4 regions of the Pseudomonas sp. GD03903 genome follow, and region 4 is predicted to be linked to each of the others. Evidence: riboswitches for the same ligand, from Rfam matches in the RefSeq annotation. Region 4 holds a riboswitch; each other region holds the start of a gene.
The links. Region 4 has a riboswitch for cobalamin ahead of cobO (cob(I)yrinic acid a,c-diamide adenosyltransferase). Riboswitches for the same ligand answer to the same signal wherever they lie in the genome.
Positions count from the first base shown of each region.

Region 1: linked by a shared signal. The riboswitch ahead of N5C91_RS11780 (TonB-dependent receptor) and the one ahead of cobO (cob(I)yrinic acid a,c-diamide adenosyltransferase) in region 4 are both predicted to bind cobalamin.
Region 2: linked by a shared signal. The riboswitch ahead of cobW (cobalamin biosynthesis protein CobW) and the one ahead of cobO (cob(I)yrinic acid a,c-diamide adenosyltransferase) in region 4 are both predicted to bind cobalamin.
Region 3: linked by a shared signal. The riboswitch ahead of cobG (precorrin-3B synthase) and the one ahead of cobO (cob(I)yrinic acid a,c-diamide adenosyltransferase) in region 4 are both predicted to bind cobalamin.

Region 1 is NZ_JAOCBT010000006.1:183,377-187,722, reverse strand. It holds gene N5C91_RS11780 (TonB-dependent receptor) at 1-1,654, opposite strand, end outside; cobalamin riboswitch at 1,750-1,948, opposite strand; gene eutS (ethanolamine utilization microcompartment protein EutS) at 2,208-2,543, shown strand; gene N5C91_RS11770 (EutP/PduV family microcompartment system protein) at 2,546-3,013, shown strand; gene eutQ (ethanolamine utilization acetate kinase EutQ) at 3,010-3,723, shown strand; gene eutT (ethanolamine utilization cob(I)yrinic acid a,c-diamide adenosyltransferase EutT) at 3,731-4,346, shown strand, end outside.
Region 2 is NZ_JAOCBT010000006.1:310,896-315,241, reverse strand. It holds gene cobN (cobaltochelatase subunit CobN) at 1-897, opposite strand, end outside; gene cobW (cobalamin biosynthesis protein CobW) at 1,004-2,056, opposite strand; cobalamin riboswitch at 2,152-2,347, opposite strand; cobalamin riboswitch at 2,408-2,620, shown strand; gene N5C91_RS12415 (CbtB-domain containing protein) at 2,726-2,911, shown strand; gene N5C91_RS12410 (CbtA family protein) at 3,070-3,789, shown strand; gene N5C91_RS12405 (cobalamin biosynthesis protein) at 3,862-4,278, shown strand; gene cobM (precorrin-4 C(11)-methyltransferase) at 4,275-4,346, shown strand, end outside.
Region 3 is NZ_JAOCBT010000006.1:323,376-327,721, reverse strand. It holds gene N5C91_RS12475 (precorrin-8X methylmutase) at 1-273, opposite strand, end outside; gene cobG (precorrin-3B synthase) at 266-1,612, opposite strand; cobalamin riboswitch at 1,699-1,939, opposite strand; gene cbiE (precorrin-6y C5,15-methyltransferase (decarboxylating) subunit CbiE) at 2,007-3,209, shown strand; gene N5C91_RS12460 (cobalt-precorrin-5B (C(1))-methyltransferase) at 3,276-4,346, shown strand, end outside.
Region 4 is NZ_JAOCBT010000002.1:194,489-198,834, reverse strand. It holds gene bluB (5,6-dimethylbenzimidazole synthase) at 1-173, opposite strand, end outside; gene N5C91_RS03475 (cobyrinate a,c-diamide synthase) at 170-1,465, opposite strand; gene cobO (cob(I)yrinic acid a,c-diamide adenosyltransferase) at 1,701-2,312, opposite strand; cobalamin riboswitch at 2,586-2,813, opposite strand; gene N5C91_RS03465 (MlaE family lipid ABC transporter permease subunit) at 2,943-4,088, shown strand; gene N5C91_RS03460 (ATP-binding cassette domain-containing protein) at 4,085-4,346, shown strand, end outside.

The sequences.
Region 1 (4,346 bases), on a different contig from region 4:
CGTAGCCGGAGAGTTCGCGGGTGTTGGCCGCGTCGTCGTAGCGCTGGCTGACCGCGCGCCAGGTGCCGCCGACGCCGAAGGCGCCGAACTGTCGATCCAGGTCCAGGCTCAGGGTGCGGCGCGCGCGATAGGGCAGGGTGTGCCCGGTATCGCGGTCGCGCGGGTCGATCATGCTCAGGCCGAGGGCGGCCTGCCAGCCCAGCACGTCGCGCGCAACGCTGGCCTCGAAGCCATTGATACGCGCCTTGTTGATGTTCTCCGGCTGATTGCTGGTGCTGTCCCAGGCGATCAGGTCGTCGATCTCGGTGCGGTACAGCGAGGCTTCCAGGTGTGTGCCTTCGATGTCGCCGCGCCATTGCAGCTCATAGGTCTTCGAGGTCTCGGCCTTCAGGTCCGGGTTGCTCGCGCCGGGGTAGTAGAGGTCGCTGAAGGTCGGCGCGCGGAAGCCCTCGCCGTAGCTGGCGATCCAGGTCTGGTTGTCGCCGACCGGCAGGCTGAAGGCGGCGTTCCAGCTGTTCTGGCTGCCGTAGGCCTGGTTGTTGTCGTGGCGGATGCCCAGCTCGGTGCCGAAGTTGTCGCCCTTGAAGCTGTGCTGGGCGAAGAACGCGCGGTTGCTGCGCTGGTCGTCGGCGAAGGCGGTGCTGCCGTCGACCTTGTCCTGGTACCAGTCGGTGCCCAGGGCCAGCTGGTTGGCTTCGTCGAGCTGCAGGCGGTTGATCCAGCTCGCCGAGTGGCGGGTGGTTTCCAGGGTGCCGTTGTTCCAGCTATCGGCCGCGCCCACGGCCTTGTTGCGGTCGAAGCTGCGGCCGAGTTCGAGGCGGCTGTTCCACATTTTCGTGATCTGGCCGTCGAGGTAGGCGCTGTAGCTGCTGACACGGAATTCGTCCTGCGGCGTACCGGGCTCGAAGTTGTAGGCGTCGTCGTATTCGTTCTTGCCGCGCTGGTCGTTGAGGTTCAGGCCGGCCTTCCAGTCCTCGCTGAAGCGATGGTCCAGGTTCAGGTGCACGGCCTTGTTGCGCTGGGAGTCGTGGTCGTTGTCGGCGCCGACGTTGTCGCTGGTGCGGTCCCAGCCCTGGCTCTCGTCGAGGCTGCCACCGAGGTTGTAGCGGGTCTGCTCGTTGCCGCCGGAAAGGCTCAGGCTGCGCTCGAAGGTGCCGTGGCTGCCGGCGGCCAGGCGCACTTCCGGATGCAGCCCGGCTTCGCCGCGGCGGGTGAAGATCTGGATGACCCCACCGATCGCATCGGCGCCATACAGCGCCGAGCGCGGGCCACGGGTGACCTCGACGCGTTCGATGCTGTCGACGCTCAGGTAATCCAGGCGGGCGATGCCGCTGCTGGCCGAGGCGATGCGCTGGCCGTCCACCAGTACCAGGGTCTGCGCGGTGCTGGTGCCGCGTACGGAATAGGACACCACGCCGCCGGAGCTGCCCATCTGCACGCCGGGCACACGGGCGAGCAGGGCGGGGACGCTGCGCACCTGCAGGCGTTCGATGTCGGCGCGGGTGAACACGCTGTTGGCCGAGGTGGCTTCGGCGCGCGGCTGGGCCTGGCGGGCGGAGGTGATCACCTGGTCGGAGAGCGTGTAGATGTCGCCAGCGGCGAAGGCCATGCCGGGCAGCAGGCTGGTGGCCAGGGCGAGTCGGGTCAGTTTCATGGAGCGTCCTCAAAAGCGGTCGGATGACTTTCGAGGAGGGCGTGACAAGGGCGGACGATGCAGCACCGCGCTTGACGGTGCGGCCCTCCGCAACACCTGTCGGGGCGTGTCGAGGGCGGTCTCCGGGCTGCCGGCATCACATCGCCGCCTTCCCGCGTTCATGCAGTGGCGGATGGCGATGTTGCACTCCCGCAGGGAGTGCGCCGGTTACCGTTGCGGGGGCAGCGCAGGTCTTTCACCTGCTTCCCGTTACCTCGAACGAAAACGGGGCGAACCTTACGAGCTAGTTCCGGTGCGGGCAAGTACCAGCAGTCCCCCCATTGCCAGGCGGGCAACCCGGGCAGGCGTCTTCACGCCGCATTGAAAGCTGCGCCACAGCAGGGCCCGCCTCGCTTTCCCGAACTGCGACGAAATCGCTCAGACGGCGTGACGATCAGCGCGAAAGTTGACCGGGCGCAAGGGTGCCGCGGCAGCGCTGCAGATTTGCCGGAAATAGATAGGGCCTGTCGATCCTTGCTCCTTAGCCTTCGGGTCAAGTCAGGAGGGCCAGGCAATGTCCAGAGAGCGAATCATCCAGGAGTTTGTACCGGGGAAGCAGGTCACCCTGGCGCACCTGATCGCCCATCCGCAGGAAGACCTCTCGAGCAAGATCGGCGTCCCCGGCGCCCAGGCCATCGGCATCATGACGCTGACCCCCGGAGAGACCGCGATGATCGCCGGTGACTTCGCCACCAAGGCGGCCGACGTGCAGATCGGTTTCCTCGATCGCTTCAGCGGCGCCCTGGTGCTGCACGGCAGCGTCGGCGCGGTGGAAGAGGCGTTGCAGCGGACCTGCGAGGCGCTGGGCCGGCTGCTCGACTACAGCGTCTGCACGGTCACCCGGAGCTGATGATGAGCACCTTGCGATACGCCCTGGTGGGTGGCGTCGGAGCCGGCAAGACCACCCTGTTCAATGCGCTGCGCGGGCGCGACGAAGCCGCCCGCAAGACCCAGGCGCTGGATTACGACCCCTGTGGCGCGCTGGATACCCCCGGCGAATTTGTCAGCCACCCGCGTCTTTATCGCGCGCTGATCACCAGTACCGATGACGTCGACGTGCTGGTCTACGTGCACCCGGCCGACTCGAACGAATGCCGGTTGCCGCCCGGCCTGCTGGACATCCATGCCGGCAAGCGCGTGCTCGCGGTGATCAGCAAGTGCGACCTGCCCGGTGTCGATCTGCCCGCCGTCGAGAGCCTGCTGCGGCGCCACGGCATCGAAGGCCCCTTTGTCCATACCACGCGCGACGACCCCGCCAGCATTGAGCGCTTGCGCCAACTGCTGAGCGAAGGCCATCGGATCGAGGAAGAGTTGAAATGAAGAAGCTGATTACCGCCGGGACCATCCGCGAGGCCGTCGCTGCCGGCCAGACTGCGCTGCAGGTCGAGTTGCCGCACTGCATCGTCACACCCGAGGCGCGAATGATCGCCGAGGAAGCGGGGCTGGCACTCATCGAGCGGGTGGTCGGCGCGACCGCGCAACCCGCGATGACCGTCGAGAAGCAGGAGGCCCCGGGGATTGCCGGTGAAAACGACCTGGCGCAGATTCGCGCCGCGGTCATGGCGCGGCTGCCGGCCGGTGTGGATGAAGCCCTGGTGGAGCAGCTCGTGCGCAAAGCCGCCCAGGCTGGCCCGGCCCAGGCAAGCGCCGCGCAGGCCGGGTTCGAGGCCCGCACCGGTTCGGGCGGGATCAAGCTGGTCAAGGGCGACTCGGTGCGCTTCGGCCTGCTGGATGGCGTCGAGGGCGGCGGCCAGATCGGTATCACCGACGTGGTCGGCAGCGAAGATGGCAGCAGCATGGGCGCCGGCTTCATGCAGTGGGAGAACGCCTTCTTCCCCTGGACGCTGAACTACGACGAGGTCGACCTGGTGCTGGAAGGCGAGCTGCACATTCGCCAGAACGGCGAGACGCTGATCGGCAGGCCAGGCGATGTGCTGTTCATTCCCAAGGGCAGCCACATCGAGTTCGGTACGCCCAGCCGCGTGCGCTTCCTTTATGTGGCCTGGCCGGCCAACTGGCAGGAACAGTGAGGCAGCCATGAGCACCTTCATCACCGAAACCTGGTTGCGCGAGCGCCACGGCCTGAGCGAGGGCACCGAGCTGCGCCTGCCGGCCGACGCGCGACTGACGCCGGCCGCCCGCACGCTGATCGAAGAGCGGCGGCTTTCGGTGAAGTTCCTCGATGAGCAGGGGCGCCTCTACCGTGAAGTACAAGGCGAGGAGGGCGCCCAGCTGCAACCCGTGCACGGGCTCACCGGCAGCGCCGAGAAACCGCGCGCTTGCTGCCAGCTGTGTGGCCACGCCCCCGAACGCAAGCCGGCGGGAATGACGCACCTGAGCGCCACCGAGCTGGTTGCCAAGAGCGACCCGCGCCTGCGTTTTCGCGCTGAGCTGGATGCGGCGATCGCGCTGGCCGTCTGGCTGCAGGTGGAGTTGCGCGAGCCGAGCGAGCTGGCCCTGTGGCTCGCCGATATCCGCTCGGTGCTGGGGCAACTGATGCGCGCCGACGCCGTCGATGAACCCTTGGCCGGTTTCACGGTGGGCGGGCTGGACGACGCGCTCATCCACCGGATTTCCCACGCGCCGCTGAAATACCTGGGGCATGACCATGTCGTCCCCGAACTGGGCCTCGGCCGTCCGGCGGCCTTGCTCA
Region 2 (4,346 bases), on a different contig from region 4:
GAGGTCGTGGTTGTCCAGCGAGCAGATGGCTTGCAGCACCGGCACGTCGCGGCGGAAGGGACGCTCCTGCGGCGATTCCGGGTTCGACTGGGCGAAGCCGGTGGTGTTGATGATCAGCTCGGCATCGGCGCTATCGAGCAGGTTTTCCACCGTCTCCAGGCAAGCGGATTCCTTGAGGCTGGCCACGGCGATGGGGAGCGGATTGATGCCCTGGGCCTGCAGGCGCTCGCAGAAGGTATCGATGAAGCCGGTGTTCGCCGCCTGCAGGTGCGTGCGATAGAACAGCAACGCGGCCACTGGGCACTCCGGGTGCCAGTTGGCCTGCCAGCGGGCGAGGTCGCAGCTGCCGGTCTGCGGGTGATAGAGCGCGACGCGGGGCAGCGTCTGCGGCTCGCTCCACGGATAGTCGCGTTGCAGGTGGCGTGTGGCGAGGCAGGCGAAAAATTGCCGGGCGTTGTCCATGCCGCCCTGGCGCAGGTACTGCCAGAGGCGCTCGGCGTCCTGCGTGGGCACATTGCACAGCGCGGCCAGTTCGGGGTCGGGCTTGTCGTCGCCGGGTACGGCGATCAGCGTGATGCCGCGTTCGGCCAGTGCCGCGAGTTGCTCCATGCCGTAGCGCCAGTAGCCGACGCCGCCGTGCACGGAGATCAGGATGACCTTGGCGTGCTGCAGCACTTCGTCGACGTAGAGGTCCACCGAGGCGTGGTTCTGCAGCTGCATGGGGTTGGCCAGGCGCAGGCTCGGGTAGTCCGCCGGCAGCTCGCGAGCGGCCTCGGCGAGCAGCGCCAGGTGCGAATCGCCGCTGCAGAGGATCACCAGCTCAGCAGGCGTCTGGGCCAGGTCGGCGATGCCGTCGTCGGGAACGAAGCCGCCGGGTTGGGTGCGCAGCAGGTGCATGGAACTCGCTCGGTAAAGGGCTCTGTTGTAGGAGCGAGCTTGCTCGCGAACCATGCCCCGCTGCGGAGGTTGGTTCGCGAGCAAGCTCGCTCCTACAAAGGCAGTGTTATGCCAGGGCGGTACGCAGTTCGTTGGCGATGGCGGCCTGGTCCAGTTCCTGGCCGATCACCACCAGGCGGGTGCTGCGGGTTTCGTCGCTGCGCCAGGCGCGGTCGAAGTGCTTGTCGAAGCGCTTGCCGACGCCCTGCACCAGCAGGCGCATGGGCTTGCCGGGGATGGCGACGAAGCCCTTGATGCGCAGCACGGCGTGGCGCTCGACCAGTGCGTTCAGTGCGTCGAGCAGGGCGCGCTCTTCCACTTCCGGGAGGTCGACGTGGAAGGAGTCGAACTCGTCGTGGTCGTGATCTTCATGGCCTTCATGGTCGTGGTGTGTGGGGCGGCTGTCGATGTGCAGCTCGGCCTCGGCGTTCAGCCCCAGCAGCACGGAGAGCGGCAGCTGGCCGGAATTGGCTTCGACGATCTTCACCGCCGGCGGCAGTTCCTCGGCGACTTCGGCGCGCACGCGGGCGAGCGCGTCGGCGTCCAGCAGGTCGGCCTTGTTCAGCACCACCAGGTCGGCGCTGGCGAGCTGGTCTTCGAAGAGTTCGTGCAGCGGCGATTCGTGGTCCAGGTTCGGGTCCTGCTTGCGCTGCTCGTCCACCTGTTCGGGATGGGCGGCGAAGGTGCCGGCGGCCACGGCCGGGCTGTCGACCACGGTGATCACCGCGTCAACGGTGCAGGCATTGCGGATTTCCGGCCACTGGAAGGCCTGCACCAGCGGCTTGGGCAGGGCCAGGCCGGAGGTTTCGATGAGAATCTGGTCGAGGTCGCCACGGCGTGCCACCAGTTCGCGCATCACCGGGAAGAATTCTTCCTGCACGGTGCAGCACAGGCAGCCGTTGGCCAGTTCGAAGACGCGGCCGACCGCCTCTTCTTCGCTGCAACCGATGGAGCACTGCTTGAGGATTTCGCCGTCGATGCCCAGCTCGCCGAATTCGTTGACGATCACCGCGATGCGGCGGCCTTCGGCGTTATCCAGCATGTGGCGGAGCAGGGTGGTCTTCCCGGCGCCGAGGAAGCCGGTGACGATGGTGACGGGGAGTTTGGCCAGGGTCTTCATGCGCGCCTCGCAAGCAGAGAGTTGGAGGGCGGATGAAGGGCGCGCGCGCGGGTTCGCCGCGCAACGAAGGTCGCCACCGGATCACCCCGCCCGGTTGTCGTGATACTGGTCGAGGCAGGTCTCCTGGCTCACAGCCCTCTTGAGTTCTTTCGCCTTCCCGCCGTGGCCGGCAGTGGCTTGTGAAAGAACAGGCTGTTCACAGTTGCGGGGGCAGCCGTGGCACATCCGAAGATTTCCACGTTCCCTCTTAGCTCCGGCCAGCGCCGGAGAACCTCGAAGCAGGGAAGGCTACGCAGCGACGGCGGGGCGGTCAATCGCCGGGGATCGGTTGACGCTTGCAGGGCTTCGTGGTCAGCTAGCGCGGTTTCAGGTGTCTCGCGCCACGCGCGCGAGGTGAAACGGGAAGCCGGTGCGTCCGCAAGGACCAGTCCGGCGCTGCCCCCGCAACGGTAAGCGATCGTAGGGTCATCAGTAGCCACTGTGCTCCGGCATGGGAAGGTTGACCCGCTTGGCCACTGGCCGACATCGCAAGCCCGGAGACCGGCCTGGAATTCTTCGTTTTTGGCAAACCCGCGGTGGGCGGGCGCAGGCCGTGGCGCGACCGTTCCGGCGCGTTCGAATGCGTTCAACCTCTGCGTTCTCTTACTTTGATTTCCAGAGGGAACGTTCATGTCCAGCAGCACCCTGACGCACGCGTCGAGCACTTCCATCCCCCTTTCCAAGCGCATCAGCCTGGCCGTTGGCGCCAGCCTGCTCGGTGCGCTGCTGGTGTATTTCGCCGGCTTCTCGCACATCGATGCGGTGCACAACGCCGCGCACGATACCCGCCACAGCGCCGGTTTCCCCTGCCACTAATGCTGTTCTGAGCCCAATCGGCTGCGCGTCGGCCAGGCTGCGTTGGAGTATCGCCGTGGACTGCTCATTGACTTCAGTCAGCTCCGCGTCCCCGCCGATCCTCCGCCTTGCCTGGCGCTAGCTCGCTCGATTCGAGAGTTCGGAAAGGAAAGGAAAAAATGATCAAACGTATCGCCCAGACCGCCGGTTTCGCCGGTCTGATCGCGGCGCTGGTGCTGACTGTGGTTCAGCTGCTGTGGGTGTCCCCGCTGATCCTCAAGGCGGAAACCTACGAGAAGGCCGAGCCGGCCGCCGCGCTGGTCGAGGAACACCACGAGCACGCCCACGACCACGCCGCTGGCGCAGTGGCCGCCCACGAGCACGACGCGGAAGCCTGGGAGCCGGAAGACGGCTGGCAGCGCATCCTCTCCACCACTGGGGGCAACCTGGTGGTCGCGGTGGGCTTCGCCCTGATGCTGGCTGGCCTGTTCACCCTGCGTGCGCCAGGCAAGACCTCCGAAGGCCTGCTCTGGGGCCTGGCCGGTTTCGCCGTGTTCACCCTGGCACCGTCCCTCGGCCTGCCGCCGGAGGTGCCCGGCACCGCCGCCGCCGACCTGACCCTACGGCAGACCTGGTGGATCGGCACCGCCGCTGCCACCGCTGGCGGCCTTGCGCTGCTGGTGTTCGGCCGCAACTGGGCGCTGCGTGGCATCGGTATCACCCTGCTGGTGGTGCCGCATGTAATCGGCGCACCGCAGCCGGAAGTGCATTCCAGCCTCGCGCCGGAAAGCATCGCCCACGAGTTCATCGTCGCCTCGCTGATCACCAACGCGGTGTTCTGGGCGGCCCTGGGCCTGGTGGCTGCCTGGCTGTTCCGTCGCTTCGCGCCGTCGGCCTGATCCGCGCGTTATGCTCGACCTCCCCGCAGCCGGTCTGACCGTCTGCGGGGTTTTGTTTTGTGGAGATAGACAATGACGCTGGTTGCCGGCCTGGGTTGCCGTCGCGGCTGCTCGCTCGATGAACTGCGCGAGCTGCTGCGCGATACGCTGGTGGAAGCCGGGCTCGATGAGTCGGACCTTACCGCGCTGGCCAGTGCCACGTTGAAGGCGGACGAAGAGGGGCTGAAGGCACTGGCCGCCGCCCTCGATCTGCCGCTGGCGCTGTTCACGCCGCAGCAGCTGGCCACTTGCGAGCCGCGCCTCGAGCAACCTTCCGAAACGGTCCGTACGAGCACTGGCGCTGCCAGCGTTGCCGAAGCCGCAGCGCTGCTGCAGGCCGAAGCCCAGGCCGGTGCGCCGGCGCGACTGCTGGTGGGCAAACGGCGCAGCGATCAAGCCACCTGCGCGTTGGCCTTCATCCCCGTCGAATCCGCACAGGAGCAGCCATGACGGTCTTCTTCATCGGCGCCGGCCCCGGCGACCCCGAGCTCATTACGGTCAAGGGCCAGCGGTTGATC
Region 3 (4,346 bases), on a different contig from region 4:
GTGTGCCGGCAGGCGGGCGCGGGTGATGCCCTCGGCGACCATCCGCGCGTCGCAGAGAATCGGCGCGCCAGCGGCCAGCGCCGCGCGGCCGATGGCTCCGGCGCCAGCGGAGAATCGCAGGTCCTGCACGACGTCGACCATGCCGCAGGCGTGGATCACCCGCACGGCGAGTTTTTCCAGGTCGGTGGGGATGCCAGTGAGATCGGCCTCGGCGCGGATGGTGGCGAAGGATTGGCGGTAGATCGCCTGGCCGTCGCGGATGTAATCAAGCATCGGTGGAAACTCCGGGTGCGGCGAGCAGGTCGCCCGCGGCATCGAGGGAAAGGTTGCGCGCCAGCGGCAGGCCGAATCCGGCTACGCCATCGGTGCGACGGAACAGGTCATAGCGGCCGTCGGCGACGGCCAGCAGGGTGTAGGGGGCAACGTGGGCGGCGGCGCAGGAGCGCGGGCAGCCGCACAGGTGTACGCCGGCCGGCGCCGTGTGACGCAGGCGTGCGGCCAGGCGCAGGGCATCGGCCTTGGTGTCGGCCAGCCCGCGTGCGCAACCCGTGGAGCCGCTGCACGCGACGATGCGCGAGAGCGGTTGAGCGGCGTCGATCACCAGGCCGAGGTTGGCCAGCGCACCGAGGACGACGGCGGCATCGGTTTGCGCTACGTCAGGGAGGATCAGACTTTGCCAGGGCGTCAGACGCAGCTGTCCGCCGCTGAAGCGCTCGGCGAGATCGGCCAGGCCGAACAGCATGGCGCTATCCAGGCGTCCGAGGATGAATCCCGCACCGACCATGGCGCGGTCCGGCTGGCGCTGCGGCTGAATCCCGAGATGGCCGAAAGCCTTCGGTACAGGACGTCGCCACTCATCCACGGCCGGCCCGAGGTGCAGCGGGAAGGGCAGGCGTTGCTGCAGGCGTTCCAGCAGCACTTCGTCGCGGAGCATCTCGCGCAGGTGGCGCATGCGCGTCTGGCCGTCGCCGGCGAGATCGAGGAACAGGTGCAGCAGGCTTTCCACCAGCAGTGGTACTTGCTCGACAGACACGGCGGCGAGGGCGGGGCGATCCGTCTCGCGCTGCGGCGGGCAACCGGCGAGGCCGAAGGCGAACAGCGGTGCCGCGTCGTCGGACATGGCCGACAGCCAGAGATCATTGGGGTGCTCCAGCATCGCCAGCGCTTCGCCGGCGTCCAGCTGAATGCCGAACTTGGGAGACAGACCGTGGAAGCGCGGGGTGCGCTCCAGCAGGTCGAGCAACTGCCAGGCCAGTGGCGCAGGGTCGACAATCGCCGAGGCATCCAGGCCCAGCGCCGGGCTGACCAGCAGGTTGCGCACATCGTCCGAGGCCAGTTCACGCGGGCCGAGGCCGGCGGCCAACAGTTCATGGCTCAGCGCGTTTTCGGCGCCAGACCGCACACCGCGAATCTGCAGGTTGGCGCGGTTGGTCGCTTCCAGTACGCCGTCGGCATGGCGCTCGGCGGCCTGGGCGATGGCGCGCGCGGCGCGGGCGTCGAGTTGCCCACAGGGCAGCTTGATACGGCAGATGCCGCCATCGCGGGAGGCCACGATGCGCAGCAGGCCGGGGCAGGCATGCGGGCGGACGGGCAGGGCTGAGGAGTCTTGCACTGAGGTCACCAGGGCTGGGTCGCGGTGACCTGCGAATCCCCCAGGGGGGATTTCACGACACCGATACACCCCGCTCGATGTCTGCACGCGCGACTGGTTTCGTCGGCAGGTCTCCTGGCTGGCAGGTCCTCATCCAGCGCGGCCTTCCCGGTTGCCCAGTGGCCTGGCCGGCGGCACGGAACCTCGTCCTCGTGTCGCCGCATTGCGCGGACTCGCTGCTTACAGTTGCGGGGGCAGCCACGGCTTAACCGTGTTCCCTCTTCGGCTCTGAGAAACCTCGCCATCAAGGCGAAGCGTCCTACGAGCACCGACGAAGCGGGTATTATGCCTGCTTTGCCCGATGTCAGGAAAAGCCTGCCCGTCGGATCGATCGTCGCACCCTTGAGGACATTTCATGACGCCCTGGCTGACCATCGTCGGCATCGGCGAGGACGGTTATGCCGGCCTCGGCAAGGCCGCACGCCGAGCCCTGCTTGCCGCCAGCGAAGTGATTGGCGCACCGCGCCAGCTGGAGCTGCTGCCGCACTGCCTGGGCGCCCGCCGCCAGGCCTGGCCGAGCCCGTTCAGCCTGGAACCGGTGCTGCGCCGGCGCGGCGAGCCGACCTGCGTCCTGGCCAGCGGTGATCCAATGCTGTTTGGCGTTGGCGCGAGCCTTGCCCGTCAGATTCCGCCCGCGGAAATGCTCGTGCTTAGCGCGCCGTCCTCTGCCTCGCTCGCCGCCGCGCGAATGGGCTGGGCGTTGCAGGACTGCACGCTGCTGTCGCTGGTGGCGCGGCCGTTGGCCGCACTCAACGCGCAGATCCACGACGGTACGAAGCTGCTGATCCTCAGCAATGATGGCGACAGCCCGGCGGCCATCGCTGCGCTGCTGCGCGAGCGGGGCTTCGGTGCAAGTCGCCTCAGCGTGCTGGAGCACCTGGGTGGCGAGGCGGAGCGCCGCATCGATGGGCTCGCCAGCGACTGGTCGCAGAGCGAGACCGCTGCGCTGAACCTGGTGGCTGTGCAGTGCGTCGCCGGCATGGGCGCGGTTCGTCTGCCACTGACCACCGGCCTGCCTGACGACGCTTACCGCCATGACGGCCAACTGACCAAACGCGATGTGCGCGCCGTGACCCTGGCGCGGCTGGCGCCGAAGCCCGGCGAGCTGCTCTGGGACGTCGGCGCCGGCTGCGGCTCCATCGGCATCGAATGGATGCGTGCGCATCCGAGCTGCCGCACGCTGGCCATCGAAGCCGACGAAGGGCGCCAGGAGCATATCCGCTTCAATCGCGATGCCCTCGGCGTACCGGCGCTGCAATTGGTTTGCGGGGCTGCTCCGGAGGCGCTGCAGGGGCTGGAGCGACCCGACGCGATTTTCATTGGTGGCGGTGTCACGCTGCCCGGCATCTTCGAGCACTGCTGGGAGCAACTGAAGCCCGGCGGCCGGCTGGTCGCCAATGCCGTGACCCTGCAGAGCGAGGCGGCGCTGGTGAGCTGGCGCGAGCGCGTGGGTGGCGAGCTGACCCGTCTGTCGGTATCACAGGCGCAACCGCTCGGCGGCTTCGATACCTGGCGCGCGGCGTTGCCGATCACCCTGCTGGAAGTCTGGAAGGAATGAAGCGTTTTTCGTACCGCGACTGCATGGGTATCGCTTCGCTCCACCCATCCTACGATGCTGCTCGTTATGCGTGACGAGACGCCCGAAGAACCCCGCCCGCTGCGCAGCGGCTACACCACCGGCAGTTGCGCTACCGCGACCAGCCTCGCCGCCGCGCGCCTGTTGCTCACCGGTGAAGCGCTGGATGCCGCGCAGATCGTCCTGCCGAAAGAGCGCAACGCGACGCTGCGCCTGGAGTTCTGCCGGCGCACCGCCGAGGGGGCTGAGGCCGGTACGCTGAAGGATGCCGGTGATGACCCTGACGTGACCCACGGTGCGCTGGTCTTCGCTCGCGTGACGCTGGGCGTCGAGCCCGGCGTGCGCTTCCATGCCGGCGTTGGCGTCGGCACGGTCACCAAACCGGGGTTGGTCCTGCCAGTGGGCGAGCCGGCGATCAACCCGGTGCCGCGCCAGATGATGCGCGACAACCTCGCGGCATTGGCGGCCGAGTGCGGCTATGCCGGTGGCTTCGAGGTCACCATCAACGTAGAGGGCGGCGCCGAGCTGGCGCTGAAGACCATGAACCCGCGCCTGGGCATCCTTGGCGGCCTGTCGATCCTCGGCACCACCGGCATCGTCCGGCCGTTCTCCTGCTCGGCCTACATCGCCTCGATCCAGCAGGGCATCGATGTCGCCCGTGCCAACGGCTTCCGTCATCTCGCCGCCTGCACCGGTAACGCCAGCGAGGACGCCATGCGCCGTCGCTACGGTTTCGACGACACCGCGCTGATCGAGATGGGCGACTTCGCCGGCGCCGCGCTCAAGCACCTGCGCAAGGTCCCGGTGGCGCGCTTCAGTGTCTGCGGTGGCTTCGGCAAGATCAGCAAGCTCGCCGCAGGCCACATGGACCTGCACAGCCGTCACTCCAGCATCGACCTGCCACAGCTGGCCGAGTGGGCCGCGGAAGTCGGCGCTTCGGCGGACCTGCAGCAGCGCATGCGTGAGGCCAACACCAGCCAGCAGGCGCTGGCGTTGTGCCGCGCGGAGGGCGTCGCCCTGGGCGATGCAGTCTGTGCCCGTGCACTGGCCTTTGCCCGGCGCATCGTGCCGGCCGACGTACAACTGGAAGTCTTCGCCATCGACCGCCAGGGCAACCTG
Region 4 (4,346 bases):
AACCGCCATGGCTGCATCAAGCCGACGCTGGGCGCCTGGTGCGCCGCTTCGAGCAGGCGCGCGAGCAACTCGGGCGCCACCTCGCCGCCACTGAAGTGGCGCATGTCGCGGCGTTCGGCGATGGCGCGGTAAAGCGCGGCGCGTTCCTCGGGGCTATAGGCGTGCTCGGTCATGGTCTCAGCAGGGCTGCTGCCGCATCCGGATCGGACGGCAGGTAGAAATGGATATAGGACGCGGTAAGACGACCACGGCGGAACACCGCCTCGGCCACCGGTTTGTCGTTCGGGCATACGCCAAGGGCCAGGGGCACTTCCGCGCTGTCGAGCAACGAGTGATGGAAGGTGTGCCCGCGCAGGGTGCCTTCGGGCAGCGTCACCGCCTGCAATGCCAGGGCGGCGAGACGCTTCTGCAGGCGCGCCTCACCCGGCAGCAGGCCCAGCAGCTCGGCGCGTTCGCCGGCGACGTCGGTCAGGGCATCGAGCAGATAGAGCATGCCGCCGCACTCGGCGAGGATCGGCTTGCCCATCTCGTGGTGGGCGTGAATCGCCTGGGCCATGCCGCGGTTCTCCGCCAGGGCGCGCAGGTGCAGCTCCGGGTAGCCGCCGGGCAGATAGAGGCTGTCCACTTCCGGCAACCTTTCGTCGCGCAGCGGCGAGAAGAACACCAGCTCGGCGCCCAGCTCGCGCAGCAGGTCGAGGTTGGCTTGATAAAGGAAGGCGAAGGCATTGTCCCGCGCCACACCAATGCGCACGCCATCGAGACGGCAAGACTCGCGGCGCGGTTCGGGCACGGCAAAGCTCACCGGCGCCGGCAACTCGGTGCTGGCACTGGCCGCCAGGGCATCGGCGGCGGCGTCCAGGCGGGCATCGAGGTCGGCCAGCTCATCGGCCTGCACCAGGCCGAGGTGACGACTGGGCAACTCCACTTCGGTATCGCGCGGCAGCGCGCCATACCAGCGAATCCACTCGGGCAGGCTATCGCGCACCAGGTCGCGGTGGCGCTGGCTGCCGATGCGGTTGGCGAGCACGCCGGAGAACGGCAGGTCGCGCTGGTAGGTGGCCATGCCGACGGCCATCGCGCCGAAGGTCTGGGCCATGGACTGGCCATTGATCACCGCCATCACCGGCACGTTGAAGCGCCGCGCCAGGTCGGCGGCGGATGGCGAACCGTCGAACAGGCCCATCACCCCTTCGATAAGAATCAGGTCGGCCTCGCCTGCGGCTTCCCAGAGCAGGCGACGGCTTTCCTCCTCGCCGACCATCCACAGGTCCAGCTGATAGACCGGCGCGCCACTGGCGCGGGCAAGGATCATCGGATCGAGGAAATCCGGCCCGCACTTGAACACCCGCACCTTGCGCCCGAGGCGCGTGTGCAGACGCGCCAGGGCGGCGGTCACGGTGGTCTTGCCCTGGCCGGAGGCGGGGGCGGCGATCAGCAAGGCGGGGCATTGGCGCGCATCGAGCATCAGGCGCGCTCCGTCGTAGCAGAAAAGGCGAAGAGCCCCCTCACCCCAACCCTCTCCCGCAGGGAGAGGGGGCGGTTGGGTGCCACATACAGCCGCAGTTTCCGTCGTGCGACAGCTACACCACCATCAAAAAACCCTGCTAGAGCGCAAACCGGCGAGCGCCTAGGTCTGGCAGCACGCCGAACGGCCCCCTCTCCCCCCGGGAGAGGGCTGGGGTGAGGGCAAGCCACGAACATCAGAACTCCACCCCTTTCTGCGCCTTGATTCCAGCCTTGAAGGCATGTTTCACCAGGCCCATCTCGCTCACGGTATCGGCGGCCTCGACCATGGCCGGCTGCACACCGCGGCCGGTGGCGACCACATGCTGCATCGGCGGGCGCGCGGCAATGTCGGCGAGCACGGTGTCCAGCTCCAGGTAGCCGTGCTTGAGGGCAATGTTCACCTCGTCCAGCACCACCAGGCCGACTTGCGGGTCGCTCAGCAGTTGCCGCGCCACGTCCCAGGCGGCCTGCGCCTTGGCGATATCGCGCTGGCGGTCCTGGGTTTCCCAGGTGAAGCCCTCGCCCATCACGTGGAAGCTGACTTCCTCGGGGAAGCGGCGGAAGAACGCCTCCTCGCCGGTGGTCGCGGCGCCCTTGATGAACTGCACCACGCCGACCCGCATGCCATGGCCCAGCGCGCGGGCAACCATGCCGAAGGCCGAGCTGCTCTTGCCCTTGCCGTTGCCGCTGTTGACCAGGAAGACACCGCGCTCCCCCTGGGCCTGGGCGATCTTCTCGTCGACCACTGCTTTCTTGCGCTGCATGCGCGAGCGATGGCGCTCGTCCTTCTCGGGGGATTCAGTCATGGGGTTTGCCTCTGCAAAGGGAGCGCGCAGGCGCCAGCTCGCCGGCCGGGCGGCAGCGAACGAAAAATGGAGGGGACAGCAACGAACCGCCGGCGCGCATCAACGCCATGCGGCAGAGGCCGCTCGGCGCGAAAGCCGTCGGCTTGGGAAACAGGGAATTCACCTGAAGGATTCTCCGCCGCTCTCACCCGCGCGGCACTGACCAGTCGGGGCAGGCGGAGGACGGCAACGCGCGGCGCACAATGAATGCCGGCGTCGGCAGCGCCTCCCGCGATGCCATGCGATGCAGCAGGCCGGTCTCCGGGCTTGCGAGTGGAAACGCCTGGCGTTTCCCGAGGAACCGCGCCTTCCCATGCCAGTGGCACAGTGGCTCAGTGCGGTTCGAAGCTCGCTTACCGTTGCGGGGGCAGCGCCGGAATGGTCGATGCAAGGATCGAATTCACCGGCTTCCCTGTTTCACCCTCGGCTTGCACCAAGGGCACCTGAAGCAGGCGCGCAGCTTAGTGGCTGGCGGGCTGGGGCGTCAATTGAACAGACTGTCGCTGCCACTCGCGCCCAGCGCCGCTGAGCCCTACAAAGGGTCACACAAGTCAAGTAGTCAGGCAGCGTAACTTCGCTAGAATGCGATTCATGACGACGACTGCCCAGCCCGGCCAGCTCCTGCTCGATTCCGCCGCGAACCCGCCCTTGCTGCACATCAGCGGCGATTGGACGCTCGCGCACTTCGCCGCGCTGAAAGCCCAGGTGGCCGCCCAGCGCCAGAGCGAATCCCCTGCCCAACTGGACTTCGCCGGCCTCGGAGCACTGGATACCGCTGGCGCCGCGCTGCTCGCCGAGATCATCGGCGGCGCACGCATGAGCCAGCTCGGGCAGATCGCCCACAACCTCCCGGCCGAGCGCCAGGCACTGCTGCGCACCGTCGGCAGCGCGATCACCCAATGCCGGCTGGACGAGAAAGGTCCGGCGCCGGGCAACGCACTGGTCGATGTGCTGGAGCGCATCGGCATTGCCTCGGTCACCTTCAAGGACCACCTGGTCGGCGTGCTCGGTTTCATCGGCCTGACGCTGCAGACATTGCTGCGCAACCTCCTGCGCCCACGGCGCTGGCGCCTGACCTCGCTGGCCGCGCACATGGAGGAAACCGGCCTGGATGCCGTGCCTATCGTCGCCCTGCTCACCTTCATGGTCGGCGCGGTGGTGGCCTTCCTCGGCGCCACGGTACTGCAGAAATTCGGCGCACAGATCTACACCGTCGACCTGGTGGGCTTCTCCTTCCTGCGTGAATTCGGCGTGCTGCTCACCGCGATCCTGCTCGCTGGCCGCACCGCCAGCGCCTTCACCGCGCAGATCGGCTCGATGAAGGCCAACCAGGAGATCGACGCCATCCAGGCCCTGGGCCTCGACCCGGTGGAACTGCTGGTGCTGCCACGGGTGCTGGCGCTGTTGCTGACGCTGCCGATGCTGACCTTCCTGGCGATGATTTCCGGCATCGTCGGCGGCGGCGTGGTCTGTGCGCTGAGCCTGGATATCTCGCCCCGCATGTTCCTCTACATGCTGCAGAACGACATCGCCGTGCAGCACTTCCTGGTCGGCATCGTCAAAGCCCCGGTATTCGCCTTCATCATCGCCGTGATCGGCTGCCTGGAAGGCTTCCGCGTCAGCGGCAGCGCGCAGTCGGTGGGCGAGCACACGACCTCCAGCGTGGTCCAGTCGATCTTCGTGGTGATCCTGCTGGATGCGATGTTCGCGCTGTTCTTCATGGAGATGGGCTGGTGAGCGAACCGATCATCGTCGTCCGCGACCTGGCCAACCGCTTCGGCACCCACGCCGTCCACGAGCACCTCGACCTCGACGTGATGAAGGGCGAAATCCTCGGTGTGGTCGGCGGCTCGGGCACCGGCAAGTCGGTGCTGCTGCGCAGCATCATCGGCCTGCGCCAGCCCAGCGAAGGCAGCGTCCACGTGTTCGGGCAGAACCTGCCGGCACTCCCGGCGCTGGAACGCTCGAAGCTGGAACGGCGCTTTGGCGTGCTGT